Regions from separate parts of the Caballeronia sp. Sq4a genome, predicted to be linked through region 3. Evidence: predicted binding sites of a transcription regulator. Region 3 holds the regulator's gene; each other region holds the start of a gene.
What was found. Region 3 encodes FliA, which starts transcription of late flagellar genes. Its sites were predicted from a motif close to CTAAAGTTTNNNNNNNNNNNGCCGNTA; they were not measured.
Positions count from the first base shown of each region.

Region 1: LDZ24_RS00560 (flagellin domain-containing protein) is a predicted target of FliA. The motif match lies at 1,044-1,070, and genes of this name have one in related genera.
Region 2: motA (flagellar motor stator protein MotA) is a predicted target of FliA. The motif match lies at 1,786-1,812, and genes of this name have one in related genera.
Region 4: flgM (flagellar biosynthesis anti-sigma factor FlgM) is a predicted target of FliA. The motif match lies at 1,744-1,770, and genes of this name have one in related genera.

Region 1 covers NZ_CP084250.1:124,637-128,043, reverse strand. The annotation lists gene LDZ24_RS00565 (HAD family hydrolase) at 1-923, shown strand, start outside; gene LDZ24_RS00560 (flagellin domain-containing protein) at 1,165-1,989, shown strand; gene fliD (flagellar filament capping protein FliD) at 2,143-3,407, shown strand, end outside.
Region 2 covers NZ_CP084250.1:137,183-140,589, forward strand. The annotation lists gene LDZ24_RS00615 (glycosyltransferase family 4 protein) at 1-670, opposite strand, end outside; gene flhD (flagellar transcriptional regulator FlhD) at 1,291-1,638, shown strand; gene motA (flagellar motor stator protein MotA) at 1,873-2,733, shown strand; gene motB (flagellar motor protein MotB) at 2,771-3,407, shown strand, end outside.
Region 3 covers NZ_CP084250.1:2,785,631-2,789,037, reverse strand. The annotation lists gene flhF (flagellar biosynthesis protein FlhF) at 1-301, shown strand, start outside; gene LDZ24_RS13310 (MinD/ParA family protein) at 294-1,211, shown strand; gene LDZ24_RS13305 (RNA polymerase sigma factor FliA) at 1,232-1,963, shown strand; gene LDZ24_RS13300 (diguanylate cyclase) at 1,968-3,050, opposite strand.
Region 4 covers NZ_CP084252.1:952,078-955,484, reverse strand. The annotation lists gene LDZ24_RS23965 (2-oxoglutarate dehydrogenase E1 component) at 1-979, shown strand, start outside; gene flgM (flagellar biosynthesis anti-sigma factor FlgM) at 1,410-1,715, opposite strand; gene LDZ24_RS23955 (response regulator) at 1,883-2,326, opposite strand; gene LDZ24_RS23950 (hypothetical protein) at 2,398-2,562, opposite strand; gene LDZ24_RS28075 (methyl-accepting chemotaxis protein) at 2,687-3,407, opposite strand, start outside.

The sequences.
Region 1 (3,407 bases), 280 kb from region 3:
ATATTGGCCATTTCGAGCAGATGTGCTCGCTCAAAACCGGCAGCGTGTATGACTTCAAGGACGACGGCACGCCGCTTCTCAACCAATCCGCGAAAAGCGAGAAGCAAATCGCGCAAAGCGGCGAAATCCAGGATGCTTGCGTCCGCTTCGTCCGGGATATGGCCGCGATGCCGGCCACCAGCTTTCCCCGCCTGACGCCTGAACGACTACGCGTCGATGCGGCCATCTGCCTCGCTCGCCTACTGTATCTTCCGGACCGCGACGAAGTGGCCGGCGGCAACGAGACGGTGTTCGAGATCAACGGGGCGTCCATTCACGCATTCAACGTCGCGGATAACGACGCGGGCATCGAAGGGCTTCGTCAGCGCGGACCGTTCTATATGCGCAGCATCGGCAAGGGTTTTCGTCCGGGTTATCCGTACGAGATGCGCCACGCAGGCATCGACCAGGCGATTTTCCTAATGGCCGTGCGCCGTCACCGTCTGGATTTCACCGTCGACGATACGACGTACCGCGAGACGCGAATTCCCGCGCTTTTCGTGCGCGGCAATGAAACCGCGACCGAGACGCTGACCGCGCGCGCGACTTACGACGGCTTCTATTCGCTCGTCGTGCCGATTTCCGACTTCGACGTCGCGCTCATGTTCGGCCAGGAGATGAGCTGGATGCAGATCGCATCGGCGACAACCTTTCCCGCCGATACGCTGGATACGCGTATTGAGTTCGATCGTCAGCGCGCGCTCTCGCCTGGGAGCGAGATCATTTACGACGGCATGACCGAGCGCGAACCCGGCATGTTCGAGATGTCGCCGAACGGACTCATTTATGTGCCTGCAATGGCCGGAAAGACGCGGCAATTGATGCGCCTGACGTTTCGCCCGCTTTCCTGGGTTCAGAAGGCCGAGGTTGCACTGGCTTCATGAAGATGTAGCGGGCCGGCTGCCTGTAAAGGTGTAGCCGACCCGGCCGTAATTGCTCTTAAGCCCTGCCGGCCAAGGCGCCGGCAGACTCCGTGAAAATTCGAATCGCATTCGATCTTCGGCCTAAAGTTTCTTTCCCGTGGGCCGAAATCCTTAGGTAAGGCAGTCAGCGAATCACATTAAACATCGCGACGCCGCATTCAGACTCAGACTAGTAGCGCCTTTACCAACGAGGTAATTTGAAATGTTGAACATCAACACCAACACCCTGTCGCAAACGACGCAAAAGAACCTGCAAGGTTCGCAAAGCGCGCTGTCGTCGGCTATTAACCGCCTCTCGTCGGGCAAGCGCATCAACAGCGCCGCTGACGATGCAGCAGGTCTGGCGATTTCGACGAACATGACGTCGTACGTCAACGCGCTGAACCAGGGCGTGTCGAACGCGAACAACGCGATCTCGATGATTCAAACGGCGTCGGGCGGCCTCAGCTCCACGACGGACAACCTTCAGCGTATTCGCCAGCTGGCCGTTCAGGCAGCCGACGGTTCGCTCTCCGACACGCAGCGCGGCTACCTCCAGACGGAAGTGACCCAGCGTCTCGGCGAACTGGACCGCGTGTCGAGCCAGACGACGTTCAACGGCCAAGCCATGCTGTCCGGCTCGGTCTCGACGGTGGCCTTCCAGATCGGCGCAGTGGCGAACCAGACGCTGAGCGTCGACTTCGGCAGCACCGCGATGAGCCAGACCGGCCTGTTCGGTTCGGCATCGGTCGACATCTCCACGGCAAGCGGCGCGCAGTCCGTGATCAGCCTGGTCGACACGGCGCTCGACACCGTCAACACGCTGCAATCGACGCTCGGCGCTGAACAGAACCGCTTCACGTCGGCCGTTACCAGCCTGCAATCGCAGTCGACCAACCTGAACGCAGCACAGTCGGCCATCACCGATGCAGACTTCGCGCAAGAAACGGCGAACCTGTCGAAGGCTCAAGTGCTGCAACAAGCGGGTATCTCGGTTCTCGCGCAAGCGAACTCGATGCCGCAGCAAGTGCTGAAGCTCCTCGGCTAAGCGCATGTGACCTACCCCGCCGCAAGATGGGCGGGGTTCGGCAGTTCACTGGGAGGCCCGCCTCCCAGCTTTCGTTAGCGCAGCGACATTCATCATCGGCGCTGCGCTCACGAAAGCTCGCAAACAGATAAGGCAGTCCGTCCGGAGCATCCGATGACCACCACCACCTCGAGTACCGACGTCAGCGCCACACTGGCCGCTGCCGCGCAGTCCATCATCAGCGGCGCGACGAACTCTACGCTCGATGTATCCACGCTCGTTTCCTCGCTCGTCACCGCGAAGACCACCGCTCAGGCCACGCAGATCGCGAACAAGACGGCGAGCGACAACACGCTTCTGTCCGCCGTCTCGCAGATCAAGTCCGCGCTGTCATCGGTGCAGACCGCGCTGAAGAGTCTTTCCGACGGCACCGGACTCGCCGCGTACACGGCGACGGCAAGCGGCAGCGGACTCACGGCGACGGCCGGCACGAGCGCGGTGGCCGGTTCGTATGCGATCACGGTCAACAACATCGCGAGCGCGCAAAAGATTTCGTCGACGGCGCACGCCGCCACCGACACCTTCGGCACAGGCACGCTCTCGCTCTCGCTCGGATCGAGCTCGATGAACGTGACGCTCGACGGCACCAACACGCTCGCGAGCATCGCGTCGTCGATCAACTCCGCGAGCGACAACCCCGGCATCAGCGCGACCATCGTCACGGGCACCGACGGCCAGCATCTCGTGCTCGCGTCTAAGACGACGGGCGCCGCCAACACCATTTCGGTCACGGCCGGCGCAGGCGTCGATTCGTCGCTTTCGTACAGCACGGGCAGCAGCAACTACACGCAGACGTCGGCCGCGCAGGACGCGTCGCTCACGGTCGACGGCACGGCCGTCACGAGCACGACCAACACGCTCACGACCGCGATCGGCGGCGTGACGCTGAACCTCGCATCGGCGGCGGCCGGATCGACCCAGACGTTGACCGTGTCCTCCGACACGACCACGGAAAAGAGCACGATCAAGGCCTTCGTCGACGCGTACAACTCGTTCGTGAGCCAGGCCGCCGCGCTGTCGTCGTTCGACTCCACGAAAAGCGCCGGCTCGCAAGGCGGCGTGCTGCTCGGCGACTCCATGCTCCAGAGCATTCAGAGTTCGCTGTCCAGCATCATTACGAGCGGCGTGAATTCGGGTTCCGGTTCGACTTCGACGACGACGAACCTCGCGTCGATCGGCATCGATCTTCAGGACGACGGCACGCTGTCCATCGACGATTCGACGCTTTCCACCGCGCTCTCGAACAGCCCGACGCGCGTGGGCCAGCTCTTCAACCAGACGAACGGCATCGGCACGCAGCTCAATTCGAAGATCACGTCGTTCTTGCAAACGGGCGGCATCATCGATACGCGCACGACCGCGATCAATGCAGACCTGAA
Region 2 (3,407 bases), 290 kb from region 3:
ACAGCAGCGGCTCGATCGTCGACTTGAAATAGTCCTGATCGACCTTGTCCACCTTCGCCGCGATCTTCAGCGGCAGACCGCTCTGAGCCGCGATCTTGATGGCGAGGTCCGCGCGTTTTTCCGGGCAGATCCGGCCGAGGAACGCCAGATATTCCGGCTTCTTGTGCGGCTGCGGCGTCAGCAGATCGTCCGGCAGGCCGTGATACACCGTGTTCAGCCAGTTTGCCTGCGGCAGCGGTCCGCGCTGGTTGTCCGAGATCGAAACGACGTTCGCCTTCGTGAACGTGTTGAAGATCGGCTGGAGCTCGGGCAGGTCGAGACGGCCGTGCAGCGTGGTCACGAACGGCGTGTCCAGCTGCGTGAACAGCGGAAACGGCATGTAGTCGAGGTGAAAGTGCAGCACGTCGAACTCGTGCGCGCGGCGGCGGACCGTTTCGAGCAGCAGCATGTGCGGCGCGAGCGGATCGCGGATCGTGGGATCGAGTCGCAGGGCGCGCGGCCAGGCCGCGTCGAGCGTCGCCCGGGTTTGCGAATCGCCGCTTGCGAACAAGGTTACATCGTGGCCGAGGTCGACGAGCGCATCCGTCAGGTAAGACACCACGCGCTCAGTGCCGCCGTAAAACTTCGGAGGAACTGCTTCGTGCAACGGTGCAATTTGTGCGATTCGCATAACGTGACTCTCCTGAGTGGCCGCTTGGGGCGCGGTCGGCGCCGATGGGCCATGAAAGCTGTTGTGTGGACACCGCTGTGGCGCTCCGGTCGAGCGTTGCGCGATGCCATTCGGGCGGGCCGCGGTGTGTCGCTCACGCCGCCCAAAGATCGGCCCGGCTCTCGACCGGGTTATCCCTTACGTTCATTATCGGGATCGAGAGCGGCATTTCACGTCATTTTTCAATCGCTTAACCTTGTTACAGCGCGAAACACCGGCTGTTACGAAGTCAAAAATTGCACTCAAGCGGTCGAAGGAGACGATTTCGACTGGCAATGCGAGCGGCGAGGCACCCCGTAGCACGCGACGTGCCCGCGCCGGCCTCAAGTCTGTCCGGCCGCTGCCGATAAAGGCGTTTGCCGACGCGCAGCGAATTCGACTGCGCATGTACGAACTTTTCCTACACGATTTCGGGCGAAAGTCTGTCGGCGCGTCGGCAGCTTTTTCCGATAGTGGCAAGCAACGCGCTGTCGGAAAATCGGCGCGACAAGACGAGCGGGGCCGGACGCCTCGCGATTGAGCGCGTCCGAGCAAACGTTTCCCGCTGGGCCTGACCAGCCATGCAATGACTCGGGGGAAAAATGACGGCCACCACCATGAGCACGCTCGCGGAAATCCGCGAGGTGAACTTGTCGTATGTGCTGCTCGCGCAGCGGCTGCTTCGGGAAGACCGCGTCCTGGCGATGCATCGCCTCGGGCTGTCCGACGAGGTAGCCGAGCTTGTGTCGTCGCTGACGCTCGCGCAGGCGGTGAAGATTGCGACGTCGAGTCACGTGCTGTGCCGCTTCCGTTTCGACGACCACACGATCCTGGCTTCGCTTGCAGACAAGGACAAGCGCCCGGCGCTCGCGCAGACAGAGCCGGGAGTCGTGCGTGTCGACGCGGCGGTTCAAAGCGGCGAAGTGGCATCGACGAGTGAGTGCGTCTGACTGATCCAGTCCGTCGCGCGACTTCGACCGGAGTCGATCGCGCGATCGGCTGTCGCGGCCATCGGGAGGCGCTATTGCCTATGTCGGCGAAACAACCGTGCTCCGCCCGTGCCTTTCATCCGCGCCCGCCGCCCACCGCCAGCCCGCCCAAAGTTTTCCAGCCGGGTGCCGTAAACAGTCTTAACCGCGCATGTACGCCGGCCAATCCGCATTCCCAACCCTGAGGACCCGACTGTGCTGATTTTCGTTGGAACGCTCGTGACATTGTTGTCCGTTTTCGGCGGTTACGCGCTCGAAGGCGGCCATCTTGGCGCGCTCGTACAGCCGGTCGAAATATTGATGATCGCCGGCGCGGGCATCGGTGCCTTCATTCTCGGCAACGGCGTCAAGACCATCAAGTCGACGCTGCTCGTCATTCCCACGCTCTTCAAAGGCTCCAAGTACAACAAGGACGTGTACATGGAGCTGATGGGCCTGCTCTACGTGCTGCTCGCGAAGGCGCGCAAAGAAGGCACGCTCACGCTCGAAGCCGACATCGAAGACCCGCACAAGAGCCCGATCTTCAGCCAGTACCCGAAGCTGCTCGCGGATCATCACATCGTCGAGTTCATGACCGATTATCTGCGGCTCATGGTCGGCGGCAACATGAATGCGTTCGAAATCGAAAGCCTCATGGACGAAGAGATCGAGACGCATCACGTCGAAGGCGAAGCGCCCGCGCTGGCGCTGCAAAAAGTCGGCGACGCGATGCCCGCGTTCGGCATCGTCGCGGCCGTGATGGGCGTCGTGCACACGATGGCCTCCGCCGATCAGCCGCCCGCCATTCTCGGCGAAATGATCGCGCAGGCGCTCGTCGGCACGTTCCTCGGCATTCTCATTTCGTACGGCTTCATCGGGCCGCTCGCGAGCGTCGCGGAGCAGCGCGTCGCCGAGCAGACGAAGATGTTCCAGTGCATCAAGGTGACGATTCTCGCGAGCCTGAACGGCTACGCGCCGGCGATCGCCGTCGAGTTCGGCCGCAAGGTGCTGTTCTCCACCGAGCGCCCGTCGTTCTCCGAACTGGAAGAGCACGTGCGCCGGGTGAAGGCGAAGTGACGCGCCTCGTTTTCGCGACCCCGACCGGAGCCCTGCGATGAGCAGCGAAAAAGACCGTCCCATCTTCATCAAGCGCATCGTCGCGGGCCGCAAGGGCCACCACGGCGGCGCGTGGAAGCTGGCGTACGCGGACTTCATGACCGCGATGATGGCGTTCTTCCTGCTGATGTGGCTACTCTCGTCGACCTCGCCCGTGCAGCGGCGCGGCATCGCGGAGTACTTCAACATGCCGCTCAAGGCGGCGATGGTCGGCGGCAAGAGCGTCGGCATGGACAACAGCATCATCACCGGCGGCGGGCGCGACATTTCGAGCAACGATCCGGGCGATGCCCGCAGTTCGGACGGCAAGACGCAATTCGCGCAAAGCCCGACCGCGAAAGCGGACGAAGAACTGCTGAAAGCCGCGCAAGGCGAACTGGAACGGCGCGAGCAGGCCCGTCTTCACGACCTCCAGGTCAAGCTGATGGCCGCGCTCGAAGCCAATCCGACGCTGCACCAGTTCAAGCAGCAGATCCGCATCCAGTCGACGCAGCAGGGCCTGCGCATCGAAATCGTCGATACCCAGAAGCGCCCGATGTTCGCGCTCTCCAGCAACAGCGTGCAGCCGTACATGCGCGACATCCTGCGCGAAATCGGCCGGACGTTGAACGACGTGCCGAACCGCATCGTCGTGC
Region 3 (3,407 bases):
GAGCGCGGCCGACCAGCCGCCGCTCGCGGGCTGCATCCTGACGAAGCTCGACGAAGCGACGAATCTCGGCGGCGTGCTCGATACCGTGATCCGCTACAAGCTGCCGGTGCATTACGTCTCGACCGGGCAGAAGGTGCCGGAGAACCTGTACGTCGCGACCAAGCGTTTTCTGATCAAGAGCGCGTTCTGCATTCCGCGCGAAGGCTCGCCCTTCGTGCCGCAGGACGACGAGGTGCCGGCACTGCTCTCCGCATTGTCCGCGCGCGCCACCACCGAACTGCATGAGGTCCGCTTTGGATAAGTTCGTGCTCGATCAGGCCGAAGGTCTGAGAAGGCTGCTCACGCGAGGCGGTTCGCGCGTGGTGGCGGTGGCGGGCGGGCCGGCGGGTATCGGCTGCACGTCGGCGGTCGTGAATCTGGGCGCGGCGCTGTCCGTGCATGGCAAGGACGTGCTCGTGATCGACGAGCGGGCGAACGCGGCATCCGCTGCGCGCCTCGCCGGCACGTCCGGCGCTGGGGCGCTCGCCGCGGTGATGTCGGGCCGCGAGGCGCTTCAGGACGCGGTGACGCGCACGCCGTTCGGCTTCTCGCTGCTCGCCGCGCCACGCGACGAACGCATCAGCCACGACGCCGCGCAGTGCCGCGCGCTGCTCGACGGTCAGGCGGACATCGTTCTGATCGACGCGCAGCTCGATCGATACGGCGCGCTCTCGTCGCTCGCGGCGCAGGCGCATGACTTTCTCATCGTGACGCGGGTGGCCGCGTCCGCGATCACCGAGGCGTACGCGTGCATCAAGCGTCTGCACTACGCCCATGCGATCGGCCAGTTCCGCGTGCTCGTGAATCACGTGCAGAACCCGGCCGACGCGGCGGTCGCGTTCGACAACCTGTCGGGCGTCGCGAGCCGGTATCTGGCCGTGTCGCTCGTGCAGGCAGGGTATGTGTCCGAGGATGCGCGCGTCACTCGGGCGAAGGAGCTCTCGCGCTGCGTGGTGGAAGCGTTCCCGGCGACAGCCGCGGCGCGCGACTACCGGCAGATCGCGGCGGAGCTTCTGCATTGGCCGATGCGTCCCGCGCCGTCAGGGAGCGAGACGCAGGTCCGGAATGACGCGCGGTTTTCGGTTGGCGAGGCTGACAAGGGCGGACGGGAGACGGGGCGCATGGCGTCGATGTTTTCCAGTCATGCATTGACCAGTACGGCGTCGATGTGATCAAGAATAAGGTGACTCAGATGTACAACGCCCAAGGCAAACTCTCACAGTCGGACGTCCTGACTAAATATGCGCCGCTCGTTCGTCGGCTCGGACTTCAGCTCGTCGCCAAGATGCCGGCGAGCGTCGATCTCGACGACCTGATTCAGGCCGGCATGATCGGTCTTCTGGATGCGGCGAGCCGCTACAAGGAAGATCAGGGCGCGCAGTTCGAAACCTACGCGAGCCAGCGCATTCGCGGCGCCATGCTCGACGAGCTGCGCGCGAACGACTGGCTGCCGCGCAGCATGCGCAAGACGTCGCGCGAAGTGGAATCGGCGGTGCACAAGGTCGAGCAGAACCTCGGCCGCGCCGCGAGCGAAGTGGAAATCGCCGAGCACATGAAGATGCCGCTCGACGAATATCAGTCGATGCTGCAAGACCTGCACGGCAGCCAGCTGATCTACTACGAAGACTTCGACCGCTCCGCCGACGACGAGCCGTTCCTCGACCGCTATTGCGTCGATCGTTCGGACCCGCTGTCCGCGCTGCTCGACGACAGCCTGCGCGGCGCGTTGATCGAAGCCATCGACAAGCTGCCGGAACGCGAGAAGCTGCTGATGAGCCTCTACTACGAACGCGGTCTGAACCTGCGCGAAATCGGCGCGGTGATGGAAGTGAGCGAATCGCGCGTGTGTCAGCTGCACAGCCAGGCGGTCGCCCGCTTGCGCGCCAAGCTGCGCGAGCAGTCGTGGACGAGCGTCGAGGCTTAATGCGCTAGCCGGCTTCGAAGTCTCGCGCTTCGGCGAACACCGTTTTGCCGATGCCGAGACTTTTCGCGCGATACATCGCGCGGTCGGCGGCGCGCAGCACGGCGTGGATGTCGGCGTGGCGCGCGTCGGCGGCGCTCGACAGCATGCACGCGCCGATGCTCGCCGAGACCGAAACCGGCCGGCCATCCACCGACGTAATCGACGCGAGCGTCGCGTGAATGCCCTCGGTGATCGCGAGGACGGCCGTGCGGCTCTGCGCTTGAAGCGCGAGCACCACGAACTCGTCGCCGCCCAGGCGCGCCACGGTGTCGCTGTTGGACATGCGGCGGGCGAGCACGTTGGCGAACTGCTGCAACAGCAGGTCGCCGACTGCGTGACCGTAGGTATCGTTGACTTCCTTGAAGCCGTCGAGGTCGATCAGGAGCAGAACGGTGTCCTGCGTGGCGTCGCACATCGTGCGATTGACGATGTGTTCCAGCGCATACCGGTTCGCGAGACCCGTGAGCGGATCGGTCGATGCCTGACGCGCGAGATCGCGATTGGCGTTGCCGAGACGATCGACGAGCACGGTCAGATACACCGATGCCGCCAGCACGCTCAACGCGAGCCCGAGCGCGGCGGACGGGTTCCCGTTCCACCACGGCTGCCAGAGCGCGAGCGCGCCGATCACGGTCATCGCGGTGGCGCAGGAAACGGCGAGCGTGCGCTTGCCGTAACGGCAGCCCGAGCCGATCAGAAACCAGAAGACCACCCACAACAGCGGCAACGCTGTCTCGCCGCCTGCGGCGAGCGCGGCGCCGACGAGCGCCTGATCGGCGATGGTCGTGACGACGAGCCGCTTCTTCGATGGCGACGCCATGCGGCTGACGATGAGCAGCGTGACCGCCCCGTACACCACATAGAGCCCGACGATTTGCGCAACCAGCGACGCATCGCGCGAAGGGACGAGCCACGCATAGCAAGCGTAGGCCAGCAGGACCGCGGCGCCCAACACGACGCGCAGCGCGGCCTGTTCGCGTTCGGGATGCCGAAGCGCCGCCCATGCGAACGCATGAGACCAGCGTGGCGGGTGGTGGGCCTGCTGCATGTGAACCCCTGGATTTTGTTTTTGTTCGATCGACGCGGTCGGAATGGGCGCGGCCGGCCGTAGGGTTAACGGCAAAGCGTTGCGTTGCTTGAGTTTCGTGGGGGATGACGACGAAGCGACTGATGTGCGACTTGGCGCGCCCGGCTGGGATCGAACCAGCAACCCCTTGTCTTCTCGTATGCCGCTATCGAGCAGGTCGTCGCACGGCCTTCGTGTACGCGGAGTAGTGATCAATCAGCATGGCCGGTAAAGCCGGTGCCTGTTTCGGCAAAGCAGACAAAGTAAGTCAAGTTCGCACGGACGCGTCAGAGTTGCTTGGAGCCCACGCGAAAGCCAGCGCCGTCGAGCCTATGCGAA
Region 4 (3,407 bases), on a different replicon from region 3:
GGGACTCGACGTGGGGCGCGGCACGTTCATGCATCGCCACGCCGTCTGGCATGCGCAGGGCGCGCACGAGGTCCCGAGCCAGCGTCATGTGCCGCTCAGTGCGATCGCCGCGGCACAAGGCCGGTTCGACATCGTGAACTCGCCGCTCACCGAAGAGGCCGTGCTCGGATTCGAGTACGGCTACAGCGTGCAGACGAAGGCGACCATGACAATATGGGAAGCGCAATACGGCGATTTCGTCAACGGCGCGCAGGTCTTCATCGATCAGTACATCGCCGCCGGCGAGTTCAAATGGGGCTATGAGTCGGCGCTTGCCGTATTGCTGCCGCATGGTCACGAGGGTGTCGGTCCCGAGCATTCGAGCGGGTATCTCGGCCGCTTCCTGCAGCTCTGCGCCGATGAAAACATGCGGATCGTCGTGCCTTCGACCTCGGCGCAATGGTTTCATCTGCTTCGCCAGCAGGCGATGGCGGAGCGCCGGATTCCGCTCATCGTCATGTCGCCGAAGTCGAAGCTCTACGCTAACGTCGCGTCGCATGCGCCGCTGTGCGAGATGGTCGATGGCGCGTTCCAGTGCGTGCTCGATGACGACGGCATCGCCGATGCAACTGCTGTCGAGCGCGTCGTGCTATGCAGCGGAAAGTTCTTCTACGAGTTGCGCGAGGCGCGCGAGGCCGCCCGTGACGAATCGACGGCGATCATCCGCATCGAGCAGCTTTATCCGTTCCCGCATGAGCAGCTCGGGCGCGCGCTTGCCCGGTTCACCCATTTGCGCAGCGTCGTGTGGGCGCAGGAAGAGGACTGCAACCAGGGCGCATGGCGATTCGTCCGCGATGAGCTGGAGCGCGCGCTTCCGGCCAATTGCGCCTTGCGCGATGTCTGCCGCACCGCGACGCCGGCGGGCGCGCATTCTTCGTTGTCGGCGCATCGTCGCGAACAGGAGCGGCTCGTCACGGCAGCACTGACGGCTTCACACTGAACCGACAGCATCGCCGCTCGCAACGCGCACCGCGTGCGGCGATGACTTTTCGTGGTGCAGCGTGCCTTGCGGGCGTCGAGGCATAGTCGCCGACGATCCTCGAAAGGCATTGGAGAGCCGGTTTCGATTGCGCGGCTTCATTGACGCGCGAATCTGCGACGGAGCGCATCAGCCGCTCCCCGAAAAACACTCCTTTCTGGTCAAAGCCATCGGCCGGGCGCAAGCGAACCAGACCTAGGCGTTTCAAACGGAGGGAGTTTCGTGCGAGCGCGTCATGCGCACAGTGGTGGACCGACTCGCGCGGTTCGCGCTATGAATGATTGCCGGTCGGCGTCGCTTCATCGCCGGTGGAGGAACTCGCGCCGACTGCACACGACGGACGTCTGGCCGCTGTCACGATCAGACGACGTCGCTATGACTGCTGCTCTGATTAGCGCGAAGTCGCGCGCAGAAGATCCCGCGCCGTGCCAAGCATGCCGTCGGCGATGGCCGCCGAGTCGATCTTATAGCTACCGTCTTTCAATGCCGCCTTGATCGCTTCCACCTTGGCAGTATCGATATCCGAGGAGTGGGAAGCCAACGCCGCAGTCGACGACAGGCTGATGGTCGAGCCTTCCGCAGCGGCGGGCGCGACCGGGTGCGCAGTGCTCGCGCCCGGCTTCGTGCTGGTGCTCGTCGCGCGCTTCACGGTGATCTGGGTCGACGAATCTGCGTTTTTGATGGTCTGGATGTTCATGGTTTCGGTTCTCGCTGGCTTTAATGCTTAACGGTGCCTGCGTTGAAACCTTTACCATCCGGAGCGCCGCGCGGTCGCCGCAACGCCCCCGGATTCGCCGGAAAGCCTTATCTAACAAGGCTCCCGGCGAATTGCAACAGTTTGCAACAAAGTGTAAAAGACGCCGGTCACGCGTTCATGAAGACCGCGCCGAAGACGGACGCGCTGCGATCTGCCGGCGCGGTGGTCTGCTGAAGCGGCGCAATCTGGGCCAGCTTATCGGCGAGCGCGGCCTCCGAAAACGGCTTCACTACGTAGCCGTTCGCACCGGCGCGAATCGCCGCGATCACGTTTTCGCGCCGGGTCTCGGCGGTCACCATCAGAACCGGAACGTCGGCATGATGCTCGGACTTGCGAATCTCCTGCAGAAGCGTCAGCCCGTCCATATTCGGCATGTTCCAGTCGGTAATGACGAGATCGAATCGCTGCGTCTTGAGTTTTTCGAGGGCTGTCACGCCATCGACTGCTTCGTCGATCAGCGTATAGCCGATCGCCTTCAGCATCTTTCGAATCAAACTGCGCATGGTGGTCAAGTCGTCGACCACCAGCAAGCGCATTTCCGTTTTAACCATCTGTCAATCCTTTCTCTCTTTACTTTCCCGCGCATGGCCCACCGCACGCGGCCAAGCGCAGCGCTAGCTCACTACGTGCTCGGGCAATGCGAGGTATCGCCCGGCGGACTGCCACTCGATCGAAGAAATTCGTCCAGCTCGAAGCAAGCTTTGACGACCGCCTCGATCGCCTCTTGTGCGATATCGTTGTCCATCGCCGCCAGCCGACGGCGAAGTTCATGCAGTTGCTTGACCATGTCACCTACCTCGTTCCGGACAAGAAACTCGCCCTGCGACTCTTCGTTGCAAGGCGAGATTGCGTGAGTCGGCGCGTCCGGATCCGCGCGCCGGTTTGTCAGCCGCATGGCGACACCTTTCGACTCAGAACGTCGCCCAGTCGCCGTCAGCGGCGGCCGCGACCGCTACCGAAGGCGCGGCGACAGGCTTCGTCGCGCGCGTCACCGCCGGCGCTTTCCTGGGGAGCGACGGCCGCGTCGGCTTCTGTTCGTAGCTGCCGGTCGTCGGCGCGACGAACGACTGCGCGGTGCGGAACACAGCAACCGCTGCGGTCAGGTGCTTCGCCTGATCTTCCATCGAACCGGCGGCTGCCGCCGCTTCTTCGACGAGCGCCGCGTTTTGCTGCGTGACCTCGTCCATCTGCGAGATGGCCTGATTCACCTGCTCGATGCCGCGGCTCTGTTCGTTCGAGGCAGAAGCGATTTCGCCCATGATGTCCGTCACGCGCTTGATCGCGGTGCTCACGCGCTGCATCGTGTCGCCTGCTCTCGCCACCAGCTCGGTCCCGGCCTGCACGCGGCTGCCCGAAGTCTCGATCAGTTCCCTGATTTCCTTGGCCGCCGCCGACGACCGCTGCGCGAGGCTGCGCACTTCGCTTGCCACGACCGCGAAGCCCCGGCCCTGCTCGCCGGCTCGCGCGGCTTCGACCGCCGCATTGAGCGCGAGGATGTTCGTCTGGAACGCGATGCCTTCGATCATGCCGATGATCTCGGCGATTCTCGCGGAGCTGTCTTCGATGCCGGTCATCGTGTCCACGACCTGACTGACGATGGCGCTGCCCTCGTTCGCGACGGTGCTCGCGTTG